DNA from 3 places in the Lacticaseibacillus sp. 22 genome. Region 3 is predicted to be linked to each of the others. Evidence: predicted binding sites of a transcription regulator. Region 3 holds the regulator's gene; each other region holds the start of a gene.
The links. Region 3 encodes HrcA, which represses chaperone genes, less so after heat shock. Its sites were predicted from a motif close to TTAGCACTCNNNNNNNNNGAGTGCTAA; they were not measured.

Region 1: a site for HrcA is predicted at 1,080-1,106, ahead of ACWP87_RS04680 (Hsp20/alpha crystallin family protein). Genes of this name have one in related genera too.
Region 2: a site for HrcA is predicted at 1,301-1,327, ahead of clpP (ATP-dependent Clp endopeptidase proteolytic subunit ClpP). Genes of this name have one in related genera too.

Annotation. Positions count from the first base shown of each region.
Region 1 covers NZ_JBVAYD010000006.1:60,885-65,362, forward strand. Annotated here, with positions in the region: gene ACWP87_RS04670 (S1C family serine protease) at 1-20, shown strand, start outside; gene ACWP87_RS04675 (iron-sulfur cluster biosynthesis family protein) at 612-1,016, shown strand; gene ACWP87_RS04680 (Hsp20/alpha crystallin family protein) at 1,177-1,617, shown strand; gene ACWP87_RS04685 (heavy metal translocating P-type ATPase) at 2,068-3,894, shown strand; gene ACWP87_RS04690 (hypothetical protein) at 4,281-4,478, opposite strand, start outside.
Region 2 covers NZ_JBVAYD010000008.1:88,046-92,523, forward strand. Annotated here, with positions in the region: gene whiA (DNA-binding protein WhiA) at 1-489, shown strand, start outside; gene ACWP87_RS05875 (MarR family winged helix-turn-helix transcriptional regulator) at 780-1,235, shown strand; gene clpP (ATP-dependent Clp endopeptidase proteolytic subunit ClpP) at 1,355-1,945, shown strand; tRNA gene ACWP87_RS05885 (tRNA-Arg) at 2,264-2,335, shown strand; gene ACWP87_RS05890 (sugar-binding transcriptional regulator) at 3,141-4,178, shown strand; gene gap (type I glyceraldehyde-3-phosphate dehydrogenase) at 4,215-4,478, shown strand, end outside.
Region 3 covers NZ_JBVAYD010000021.1:31,519-35,996, reverse strand. Annotated here, with positions in the region: gene hemW (radical SAM family heme chaperone HemW) at 1-894, shown strand, start outside; gene hrcA (heat-inducible transcriptional repressor HrcA) at 1,053-2,099, shown strand; gene grpE (nucleotide exchange factor GrpE) at 2,169-2,762, shown strand; gene dnaK (molecular chaperone DnaK) at 2,792-4,478, shown strand, end outside.

The sequences.
Region 1 (4,478 bases), on a different contig from region 3:
CAAGTGATTTGAAGAATTAAATGATGAGAGCCTCGATTAAAAGATTCGTCTTTTGATCGAGGCTCTTTTGCGCTTTCAGCGAAATTAGTCGAAAGCGGTTTCTTCAGAATTTCACGAAAGTTTTAGCGCTAATCTGTGGAAAAGTTCAAGTAAAAGATTTGTCAAGAGTGGGTAACTTTTGCGTAAAAAGATGCCCTAGCCTGTGGATAACTCTGTGGATACTGTTCATAACTAAGATTTCCGGGTGTGAGTAAGTTGTCCACCAAACTGGGGATAACTTGTGGATAAACTTTTTTGACTTGTGACAAAACGTTTGTTCCCGGCTGCTGGAGCGGGATTAAGCGGCTGAACTTTGTGAAATCGAACAATTAAAAACTGTGGATGAACGGTGTCGAAAAATTTTTTACTTGAATTTTTTGAATCGTCTATTTAGTGTCAATGGGCATACTTAATACTATATTTTGGGCCTTGAGTTTTGAACATGTGGATAACCGGTGTGGACAACCTGTTGTTTGCTGCGAAAAACTTAACATTTGACTTCGGCTGCGGAAGTGGTTACGATGAAATAGGTAAAAGAATTGTGCACAATGTATTTGAAAGGATGGTCCGTCATGAAAATCACGATTAAACCAGCTGCAGTGACGTACTTGAACGAGCACGTTGCAAAGGATCAACATTTGTTTCTGGCATTAGATGATGGCTCAAGTAAGTATTCGAAACTAGGCGGCTCCTGTGCTATTGGCAATAAGTACCAAATTGTTGTGACCAATCAGGACGACCAAGACTATGCATTGCCACTGGAAAATGATGCGGGCTTGAAGCTGACCACAGGCGATCTGGAAACCGATTATTTCGGAAGCGGCCTGACGCTTGATTTTAAAAATGCTTCGTTAGCCTTGCGTGATGATAGTGGTATTTTAGACGGTGCCGTTACCCTTAATCAGGTAACTTCAACACCGCAAAATGATGACAAACGCCGTGAGGAAATGAAATCGCTAGGCGGCAAGATTTGTTAATGTACGATCATAATCCGCTGAACCTGTAAAACGACAAACAATCAAAATAGCAGAAAATTCAAATTAGCACTCTAACATGACGAGTGCTAATTTTTGTGTTATACTAAAGATGTTCGGAAGAGGAAGTCGTAACCTTCAAAATGAAAGGAAGTTTTCGATGATGGCTAATGATCTTATGCGGCGGAATGATTGGTTGAATGATCCATTCTTCAATGATTTGGGACGGCATATTTTTGACAGCTTTACGCCAACTCGTGGGGTTGACAACAGTCGCCTGCTGAAAACGGATATTCAGGAAAATGACGAGTCATATGTTGTGAAGGTTGATGTACCTGGGATCGAGAAGCAAAATATCAATTTAAGCTATGACCATGATGTTCTCAGCATTGCAGTTAAACATGAGGAACAGGCTGATCATTCAGACAAGGAGGGCAATATGCTAATGTCTGAACGCAGCTATGGCCGCATGAGCCGCAGCTATCGGTTGACAAGCGTTGATGAAGGTAAGATTAGTGCTAAAGTCAGTGATGGCGTTTTGACCATTGATTTACCAAAGATGGCAGCCGAGCAGCAGGATGGGCATCAGATTACGATTGATTGAATCGGATCTGTTTGTCTAGTATGAATACCTTGAGGAGCCGGATCGGGAAACTGATCCGGCTCTTTTTCGAGCGTGAGCAGGGGCGCTTAGCAATAACTAGCTACCGGTCATTTGATCCTGACGAACAAAGTGACAGCAGTAGCAGCTTCTTCAGAGCAGATGAGGTCACTGAAAACAGGAAATAAGTTCAAATTGATGATTCGTTTCGCTGTAAAAGCGTATAATAGAAGTTAAACATTTAGGATAACCGAAAAGAGAATTGTCTAGGTGAAGGCCTAGAAAACAGCTCCGAGCTAACACTTGCTATCCTCATCGTTTACTGAGTTAGCCTAGACTGAATTATATCGGTTACAGGATTTGAACGTCCAGATTATATTCGTTCTAAAAAGGGTTGCATTTTTAAATTGTAATGGTTATAATTGGGGTACTTAGGAAAAGGGAGTGGCAACAATGAAGAAGAACTGGCAGCTTATGATGGTGCTTGTTGTGAGTGCTGTGGCGCTGGTCTTTGCGTTCATATTAAAACAGCCATTGATTGCTCAGGGACTGATTACAGTCATGGGGTCAATTATTGCTTTGATTATGTTCGGCGGCATGGTCAAGACCATTCGTTCAGGTAATTTCGGGGTTGATTTGTTAGCAATTACGGCGGTAGTCGCCACTTTGGCAGTCAGTCAGTATTGGGCAGCGATGATTGTTTTGCTGATGCTGACTGGTGGGGACGCCTTGGAAAGTTATGCTGCGACAAAAGCCAGCAGTGAACTGAAGCAGTTATTAGAAAACGCACCAACGACAGCTCATCGGTTGGTTGATGGCCACGTTGAAGATGTTGACGTTGATGCCGTTCAAGTGGGCGAGACGATTTTGGTTAAGCCTCAAGAAGTTGTTCCAGTCGATGGTACGGTTTTGGAAGGCGAGAGTTTGGTGGATGAAGCCAGTTTGACCGGTGAATCCAAACCAGTTGCCAAAAACGCAGGTAGTGACATCATGTCTGGGACGATCAACGGGGATTCGGCATTAACCGTTAAAGTTACGCAGCGAGCAGAAGACAGTCAATATCAGGGAATCATTAAACTTGTTAAGGAATCCGAAGCTCGTCCGGCTCATTTCGTCCGGATGGCAGACCGGTATGCGGTACCATTTACGTTAGTTGCTTATGTCATTGCCGGATTGGGTTGGTTCTTATCTGGTGACCCGGTTCGGTTTGCGCAGGTACTGGTTGTCGCATCGCCTTGTCCATTGATTCTTGCGGCACCGATTGCCATGGTTTCGGGTATGAGTCGCAATAGCCGTAACGGGATTATTGTGAAGTCGGGGACTACCCTTGAAAAATTGAGTGACGCTCGGACTTTCGCTTTTGATAAAACCGGAACCGTCACCCGTGGTATTTTGAAAGTCGCGACAGTTTTACCGCAAGCCGGTTTTTCCCAAGATGAGCTTTTGAATCTAGCTGCCAGTGCAGAAGGCCAATCGACCCATATCTTGGCGCGCTCGTTGACAGACGCAGTGCCAGCAGCAGATCGGCTGCCGGCAAGCGAGGTCAGTGAAGCAACTAGTTTCGGTGTTTATGCAACCGTTGACGGGCATAAGGTTAAAGTCGGCAAGGCTGAGTTCGCCGATGCAAAAGACACTTTGGATACAACGGCGGTTTATGTCAATGTCGATGGCCAATATGCCGGTGCCATTACTTTTTCCGACCAAATTCGGCCTGAAGCAAAAGAAACCATGACCAAATTGCACGAATTAAACGATGCCAACTTGATCATGATCTCTGGTGACCAACAATCCATTGCCGATAAGGTCGCTCAAGAAGTCGGTATTGACCAAGTGTATGCTGAGCAATTGCCGCAGCAAAAGATTGAAGTGCTGGACAATGTGCCTAAGGATGATCGTCCCGTTGTCATGGTGGGTGACGGGGTCAACGATGCACCATCGCTGGCGATTGCCGATGTTGGGATTGCCATGGGTGCACATGGCGCAACGGCTGCCAGTGAGTCAGCGGATGCGGTGGTGTTACGCGATGATCTAGCAAAAGTGGCAGCAGCAACCTTGATCGCCAAGGAAACCATGGTCATTGCCAAGCAGTCAGTGCTGATCGGGATTGCGATTTGTACCGGATTGATGCTCATTGCCAGCTTCGGCGTCATTCCAACGATTATTGGCGCCATGTTGCAAGAAGTCGTCGATACGGTCACCATTTTATATGCGCTGCGGGCACGTAATGGCTTGCATCGGCAGGCGTTGGTTGATCCGGTTCGCGCAGAAGCACGTGCTTAATTAACAATTTAAGATCAAGAGATTTCAGGGTCCAATCAGATACGCGCGATATAAGCGCATCTGATTGGACCTTTTTTTGGTGCAAGTAGCTTTTTGCAGTAAGGTGACCGATTTTATGTCATCAAGGGTTGCTAAGCTGCTACAAAACATAATTAAGATCTAGACTGTAACGGGTAAAACTTTGATAGTAATGGGATAGTGACTCGGGAGCGCCCGACAATTCCTAGTGAGTCAAAAGACATTGCTTAGTGGGCATATGGGAAGCCACATAAGGATAACAGAGCAATTAAATCCCTTGTCTGGACTGCTAATTGATGGATCCAGACAAAAGAAAAATGCCGTCATCCAAGTCAGATGACAGCATTTTTATGAAAACGAATGATCAATTAATTTGCTTGACTAGAAGCTTGATTGGCATTGGAACTTGGTGAAGAGGCAGTACGACTGGAACTGCTTGAAGCACCGGTACTGCTACTTGCGGCGGCACTACTGCTGCTAGTTTGACTGCCGCTATCACCGTTTGGCCCCCAAGTCCACTGGTAAGAGCCATCACTCATGGTGACTGACTTGACGGTCATGTCGTC
Region 2 (4,478 bases), on a different contig from region 3:
TCATTATATGCCGATCACAACGCAGGTATTTTAAAAATGATGAATCATTTTCATCTGAATGCGCGGACCGTTGAACGTCGCAGCGGCTATATCGTTTATCTAAAAGAAGCGGAAAAGATTGCCGATTTTTTGCAGGTCATTGGCGCTACCAATGCGATGCTTAAATTTGAAGATATTCGCATCGTGCGCGATATGCGGAATTCCGTTAATCGGCTGGTGAATTGCGAAACGGCTAATATGAACAAAACCATTGATGCTGCTCAAAAACAGATCGAGAACATTAATTATCTTAAAGATCATGTCGGTTTAGATAATTTGCCAACTAAATTACGCGAAATTGCAGTGTTGCGGTTGGCGCATCCGGATGTGTCCTTACAAGAATTAGGGGCAATGGTTCCTGGAGGTACGATTTCGAAGTCGGGGGTCAATCATCGGTTGCGCAAGTTGAACCAAATTGCTGAGGGATATCAACAACCAGAAGATGCTTAAGCCGAATCGATCATATAAAACCGTTAATGCCCGATTGACCGGTAAAATAATACCTTTGTTTCCTCAAGATAATCGTGTACAATGTAACCGACACCAAGCGTTATGGTGTGTGTTTTTGTAGGCAAAATATGTGCCGGTTTAGTTTAAATTCACGGACATAACGCCACACATTTTGTCAAAGCAACTTTACTCACGCATGGCAGCGATTGCCGATTATTTTCGACGATATCCGGAATGTTGGATGCGACAAAGTTTGATAGTTTTTGCTTCAATTTTTAGGAGGAAACATCATGGTCAAACCGATTACATTAGATGAACAACTGTGTTTTGCAATTTACAAGGCACAAAAACAATATAACCATTTTTACGCGCAGGCATTGGCACCGTTTAAGCTGACTTATCCGCAATATATCACCCTGTTGTCTTTATATGAACACGGTACGATGTCGGTTAAACAAGTCGGACAAACGCTTGAACTGGACAGTGGTACCTTAACGCCATTGATGAAACGGCTGGAGAAAGACGGTTGGATCAATCGCAAACGCTCAACTGAAGACGAGCGCCGAGTTGATGTGAGCCTGACGAAAAAGGCTTTGGATGCCCGCGATCAGATTTTTGAACATGTTGGCTCGTGCATGAAACTAATGAATCTGCCGCAGTCCGAATATGATCATATTAAATCCGAAGTAGCGCGGGTGGACGAACATTTGAGTGCTATCGCTGATAATGCCTATCCCGAAGCATAAATCTTCCCAATAAGGTCAAAGATTGTGATGAAAATCTTTGACCTTATTTGACTTTAGCAGTATACTTAGCACTGTACTTTAAAGAGTGCTAAAAAACGATTTTTTCAGGAGGTTAGGACATGCTAGTACCTACCGTCGTTGAACAAACTAGTCGTGGCGAACGCGCTTACGACATTTACTCACGTCTATTAAAAGACCGGATTATCATGTTGTCCGGTGAAGTGAACGATCAAATGGCCAACTCTGTCATTGCACAGCTGCTTTTTCTGGATGCTCAGGATTCTGAAAAGGATATCTACCTATACATCAATAGTCCTGGTGGCGTGATCACCAGCGGTCTGGCAATGCTAGATACGATGAACTTCATCAAGTCCGATGTGCAGACCATTGCAATTGGGATGGCGGCATCCATGGCCTCCGTCTTATTGGCTGGTGGCACTAAAGGCAAGCGGTTTGCATTACCGAACTCGACCATTCTGATTCATCAGCCTTCAGGTGGTGCGCAAGGTCAGCAAACCGAAATTGAAATTGCGGCCGAAGAAATTTTGAAGACTCGCAAGAAGATGAACCAGATTTTGGCCGATGCAACTGGTCAAACGGTTGAGCAAATCAAGAAGGACACCGAACGTGATCACTATATGAGCGCGCAGGAAGCCAAAGATTATGGCTTGATTGATGATATTTTGGTCAATAAGAACAACCAAAAGTAAGTTTAAAGCGTTTAAACCCACCGACCTTCATTAGGCGGTGGGTTTTTGTTTGGCATAAAAGCGTTTGTAGGTTTGACAGCAGGGGCCTTTTTGGACGTTGAGCACGTACATTAACGGTGTAAGATTGAGATGTCGGGTTTCTATGTATAATTGTGACATGTTCAGAATTGCTTTCAGGCCAACTCCTTTGTTTATAGGCAGCAACCTATGTAAAGGTATGAATGCTAATGGCCTAAGTCTTGGCATCGCCTCCAAAGTCGTTCATTCCAAAAAAGACTTGCAAAGTTCTGATTGATTGAGTAATATAATTAAGTACTTGCGCGGTTAGTGTAATGGATCGCACGTGAGATTCCGGTTCTCGAAATCCGGGTTCGACTCCCGGGCTGCGCAGAAACCCAGTCAAATGGGAAAAGCTAGGAACAGTAAAAGCCCGCTACGGTGGGCTTTTTGTTTGCCGGAAAAGTAGGGAAAACGAATTTATGTGCAATTTTATGTGCAATGGACCTAAAAAAGCGTCTAAAAAATTGGTTATTGCACATGATTGCACACACATAGCTGAATCGACTATGGTACAAGCAATACGGCGGACACAGTGATTTAAAAACCTAATTGGTAGCGTATGGGTTGCGGCTGACTCAATAATTTGAGCTGGAATTAAACATGGAGTGGGAAGACTGGAAGACTCCTTAATTTAGTGAAATATCTGGTGGCACCCGTTATGCGATTACAAACAGGCTTAGCGGGCTTTGTCAGTAACAAGATAGTTCTTCATGAAAGCCGACCAACAAATACTTAATTTACAAGTGAAAATTGCTCAAAACAGAACATGTCTCGGTGAAAGAAGCGCGTGTTAGGTATATTCGGGAGCCTGAAACAGTCACACAGAAACTGCATGAAAATTTCATTAGAACCCACCCGAAACCTGCGTTATCAAAAGGCCGATTCAGGGTCATCGGGAAAGCTAAAAACCGAACACTTGAAGAATTTTCGAATTAGATGTTCAAACTTAGCGGGTTTTGTGATTACTTTAAGTCGATTTAGGCATCAGACTTGCGATAAAGCGGAACCCCTGCTACAATTGGTTCTGTTGGTAAGGGAAAACAGCAAATGTTGGATTCCTAATTTTTTTCAGCTTGCTGGGTCGGAAAACGACTCGGAGGGACGTGGAATGACCCATTAAAGAAGGACGTGCCTTATGCATACTGAACTTGCGTGGCTCAAAGCGATCGCGCCTGATCTGATGGGCGTTGTCACTAAACGCTATCAGGTCCTTCAATTTATTAACTGGATGGCACCAGTTGGTCGACGAACTTTAGCCGAACAGATGAAGATTTCGGAACGTGCTTTGCGTACGGAAACGGATTTTTTACGCGGACAAGGGCTTTTGGAAAGCTCTAAGTCCGGGATGGTGTTAACAGCTAAGGGGTTGGAAACTTTTCATGGTCTCGATCATCTGATGAACCAACTACTGGGCATCAAGGATGATGAAAAACGACTCGCAACTCATTTGGAGATTGACCATTGTCTGGTCGTTTCCGGAGATGCGGATCAAAGCAGCCGAGTTTTAGACGAACTTGGTAAAACGCTGAATTCAACCTTACAATTGCTGTTGCCGCCCGGTCACCTGACAATTGCGGTGATGGGCGGTACAACGATGGCTCATTTGGCTTCGCAGTTGACGTTTCAATTATCTGCCGGCCGTGAACTATCATTTGTTCCCGCACGTGGCGGTCTCGGTGAGGCTGTCACGATTCAAGCCAACTCGATTGCGGCTGCAATGGCAGAAGCAACCGATAGCAAATACCGAGCGTTATATGTTCCTGAAAACCTCAGCTCGGAATCCTACGAGTCATTGATTAAAGAGCCATCGGTAAAAGAGGTTTTAACACTTATCGATAAAGCCCAAGTCGTGATTCATAGCGTAGGTGATGCACTTGTTATGGCGAAACGCCGTGGCATGTCACCTGATACGATCCGCATGTTGAAAGCCAAACATGCCGTTGCCGAAGCATTTGGTGTTTTCTATGATGCAGAGGGCAAGGTCGTTTACAAGATACCGCAAATCGGATTACAACTTGCGGATCTTGATCATATTCCGTATGTCTTCGCAGTTGCGGCTGGTAAAAGTAAAGCCAAGGCAATTGCGGCGTACATGCAACATGCACCGAGTCGGACGTGGCTGTTAACAGATGTCGGTGCCACAAACTCGATTTTAACTGGGGCAACCCGTTAGAATAAAACCTTATTTCCTAAAGGAGGAAATTTTAGCATGACTGTTAAGATTGGTATTAATGGTTTTGGCCGTATCGGTCGTTTGGCATTCCGTCGTATTTACGAATTGGGTGCAAAGAGCAATGACATCCAGGTTGTTGCGATCAACGATTTGACCAGCCCAACCATGCTGGCTCACTTGCTGAAGTATGATTCAACCCACGGTACTTTCCCTGGTGAAGTTAGTGCAACCGATAACGGTATTGTCGTTGACGGTAAAGAATACCGTGTCTACGCAGAACCGCAAGCCCAGAACATTCCT
Region 3 (4,478 bases):
GATCACGGTGAATTTACCTTTGAAGCCAATCCCAATGACTTACTGACCACCGACAAGTTACAGGTCTTATACGACTTTGGGGTTAACCGGCTGTCGATTGGCGTGCAGTCGTTTAATGATGATGTCTTGAAGCGCATTGGTCGGATTCACCGAGCGAAGGATGTTTATACGGCGATCGGCAATGCTAGAAAAGTCGGGTTTGACAACTTGTCGATTGATTTGATTTTCCGCCTGCCAGATCAAAGCCGCGATGACTTTTTGAACAGCCTTCAAAAAGCTTTGGCATTGGACTTGCCACATTACTCGACCTATTCATTGATCCTGGAGCGCAAGACGATTTTTTATAATCTGATGCGTCAAGGGAAGCTGCGGTTGCCGACGCAAGACGTTGAAGCTGATATGTACCAAGATGCCATTGATTTAATGGAAGCTCACGGACGGCATCAATATGAAATTAGTAATTTTGCCAAAACAGGGTACCAATGTCGCCACAATCTACTTTATTGGCAAAATGATAAATATTTTGGCTTCGGGGCAGGCGCATTTGGCTATCTTGGTCGTGACCGGTATCATAATTATGGGCCGATCAAACAGTATCTGGCACCGTTGCATGCCGACCATTTACCGGTTCTGGCCCATCATTTAGTACCGGTTTCTGAGCAAATTGAGGAAGAAATGTTCCTTGGCTTACGCACCATGGCAGGCGTCAATGAAGATCGTTTTTATAGCCGCTATCATATGACGGTCGATGCAGTTTATGGCGAGACGGTTCCGGAGCTGGAAAGCCAAGGGTTAATCGAGCGCCAAAATGGTTATATTCGACTGACGAATCGCGGTAAGTTTTTGGGAAATGAGGTTTTCCAACAATTCCTACTTGATGAGCCACTGGTCTAATGATGAATCATGCTTCGGATATGACCAAAAATCTAACCGTAGTTGGCTGTTTGATGCAACATTTTAGCAATCCTACCTTGACTTTGCTAACGGCGCTTGGTATATTATTCAGTGTATTAGCACTCGTGTAAAACGAGTGCTAAAGGTGAGGTGAGAAAATGTTGACGAAACGGCAATTGCTCGTCTTAAAAGAAATCATCCGCCTGTTTACTGAAAGTGGGCAGCCGGTCGGTTCCAAGACGTTAATGCAGGAACTGCCGGTTCATGTCAGTTCCGCCACGATCCGCAATGATATGGCATCGCTGGAAGACGCCGGTTTGATCACCAAGACTCATAGCAGTTCCGGTCGAGTACCCTCGACTCAAGGCTATCGCTACTATCTTGATCATCTGGTCGAGCCAGTGCGTGTTTCCCACCGTGAACTAGCCACGATCAAGCAAGCATTCGGTCAACGCTACAATAAGATGGATGAAATTGTGGCGCAAAGTGCGCAGATTTTATCCAATCTGACCAGTTACACGGCGATCAGCTTAGGGCCAGAAGTGAATAACATTAAATTGACCGGATTTCGCCTTGTACCGTTGGGCAATCACCAGGTTATGGCGATTTTAGTGACGAACAACGGCAATGTTGAAAATCAGGTTTTCACCGTTCCTGAAAGCATCTCATCTGACGAGCTGGAAAAGGCGATTCGCATTGTCAATGATCAGCTGGTCGGTTTGCCGCTTATTCAAGTTGCTCAGCGGCTAAAGACTGATGTTCCGTCGATGCTGATGCAGTATCTGACCAGTCCTGAAGGCTTCCTGGATATCTTCGGTAATGTCTTAAAGTCCGCCGCTTCAGAGCGTTTCTATGTGGGTGGCCGCTTAAATTTAATGGACTATCTCGGCGACTCGGATATTCACGAGTTGAAAAAGATTATGTCCTTGATTGATGCTGATCATGGTGATCTTACTGAACTGCTTGGCGGACCGGTTCGCCAAACGCCGGTTACGGTTCGTCTAGGCCCGGAGTTAAAGCCAATTGATCTGGCCAATCTCAGCTTGATTACCGCCAGTTATGATGTCGGTGACCACGGCACGGGAATGATTGCCCTATTAGGGCCAACCCAGATGCCGTATTCCAAGATGATCGGACTGTTGGATGTTTTCCGAGAGGAGCTGGCTAAACGGTTGACGGACTATTACGCCAACTTTGATCAATGATAGATGATAACAAGCATCTGTTAACGTGAACCAATTGCGCGAATAGATGTGGTTAAAAGGGAGGATACCATGGCAGAACAAAAAGCAAAGCAGACTGCTGCAGATACCGCCAAAGACGCCAAGCACGCTGCTGACACGCCAGAGACTTCGCTAAAAGAAGAAATTCTGCAGGAAAGCATTGCTGATCTTAATGAGCAATTGAAAACCAGCAAGCATGATGGTGAACAACTGAAGCAAGAGCGTGATGCATTCGAAGACAAGTATTTGCGCGCAGCTGCAGAGATTCAAAACATGAATGCGCGGTTCGAAAAAGAGCAGCAAAAAATGTTGAAATATGACGGCCAGAAGTTAGCCAAGGCGATTTTGCCGGTAGTTGACAATCTAGAGCGTGCGCTTGCAACCGAAGCCAAAGATGACAGTGCGGCCTCACTCAAAAAAGGTGTGCAGATGGTTTACGATCATCTGGAACGCGCCTTGAAGGAAAATGGCATCACTGCGATTGATGGTGCTGGCGACAAGTTTGATCCGAATACCCAACAGGCAGTACAAACCGTGGCGGCGGACGACAAACATCCCGCTGACACGGTCGCGCAGGTGTTACAAAAAGGGTATTATCTCAAGGATCGGGTTCTGCGCCCTGCTATGGTCGTTGTCGCTAAATAATTAATCTGAAATAAAGAAGGTATAAAAATATGAGTAAAGTTATTGGTATTGACTTAGGAACCACCAACTCTGCAGTTGCGGTTTTGGAAGGCAATCAGCCAAAAATCATCACCAACCCGGAAGGCAATCGCACCACGCCATCTGTTGTCGCATTTAAAGATGGTGAAATCCAAGTTGGTGAAGTGGCAAAACGCCAGGCGATCACTAATCCGGATACCATCGTGTCAATTAAGCGTCACATGGGCGAAGCTAACTATAAAGTTAAGGTTGGCGATAAAGAATACACCCCGCAAGAAATTTCAGCGATGATTCTACAGTACATCAAGAAATTTTCTGAAGACTATCTGGGCGAACCGGTTAAAGATGCGGTTATCACAGTTCCGGCTTACTTTAACGACAGTCAGCGTCAGGCAACCAAGGATGCCGGTAAGATCGCTGGTTTGAATGTTCAACGGATTATCAACGAACCAACCGCGTCAGCCTTGGCTTATGGTCTGGATAAAGGCGACAAAGACGAAAAGATTTTGGTTTACGACCTTGGCGGCGGGACATTTGATGTTTCCATCCTGCAGTTAGGTGATGGTGTCTTCGAAGTGCTGTCAACCAATGGCGATACTCATTTAGGCGGGGATGATTTTGATAACAAGATCATCGACTGGCTTGTTTCCGAATTCAAAAAGGATAACAACATTGACCTGTCTAAAGACAAAATGGCAATGCAACGCCTGAAGGATGCAGCCGAAAAAGCTAAGAAGGATCTTTCCGGTGTGACCCAGACGCAAATCAGCTTGCCATTTATTTCTGCCGGCCCCAACGGCCCATTGCACTTGGAACGCACTTTAACCCGTGCACAATTTGACGAAATGACCGCCGACTTGGTTGCTAAGACCAAGGTGCCAGTTGAAAATGCGCTGAAAGATGCTAAATTGACGAATGCAGATATTGACAAAGTAATCTTAAATGGTGGTTCAACACGGATCCCTGCTGTTCAACAAGCAGTTAAGGAATGGACTGGCAAAGATCCGGACCACAGCATCAACCCAGACGAAGCGGTTGCGCTAGGTGCTGCCGTTCAGGGTGGTGTCATTTCCGGTGACGTGAAGGATGTTGTTTTGCTGGATGTTACGCCGCTGTCATTAGGGATTGAAACCATGGGCGGTGTCTTCACCAAGCTGATCGACCGCAACACCACCATTCCAACTTCTAAGAGTCAGGTATTCTCAACTGCTGCGGACAATCAACCAGCTGTCGATATTCACGTGCTTCAAGGTGAACGTCCAATGGCGGCAGATGACAAGACACTTGGCCGCTTTGAATTGACCGACATTCCGCCAGCACCACGTGGCGTTCCGCAAATCGAAGTCAAGTTTGACATTGATAAGAACGGGATCGTTCAGGTATCGGCAAAGGACCTTGGTACTGGCAAGTCACAAAACATCACGATCAAGAGTTCCAGCGGCTTGTCTGACGAAGAAATCGAGCGCATGAAGAAGGAAGCTGAAGAAAATGCTGAAGCCGACGAGAAGCGCAAAGAAGAAGTCGATTTGAAGAACGATGTCGACCAATTACTCTTCCAGACAGATAAGACCCTGAAAGATGTTGACGGCAAGGTTCCGGAAGAGGATGTCAAGAAAGTCAAGGATGCGCAAGAAGCACTGAAGAAAGCGCAACAGGAAAACAATCTTGATGACATGAAGCAAAAGCGGGACGACTTGA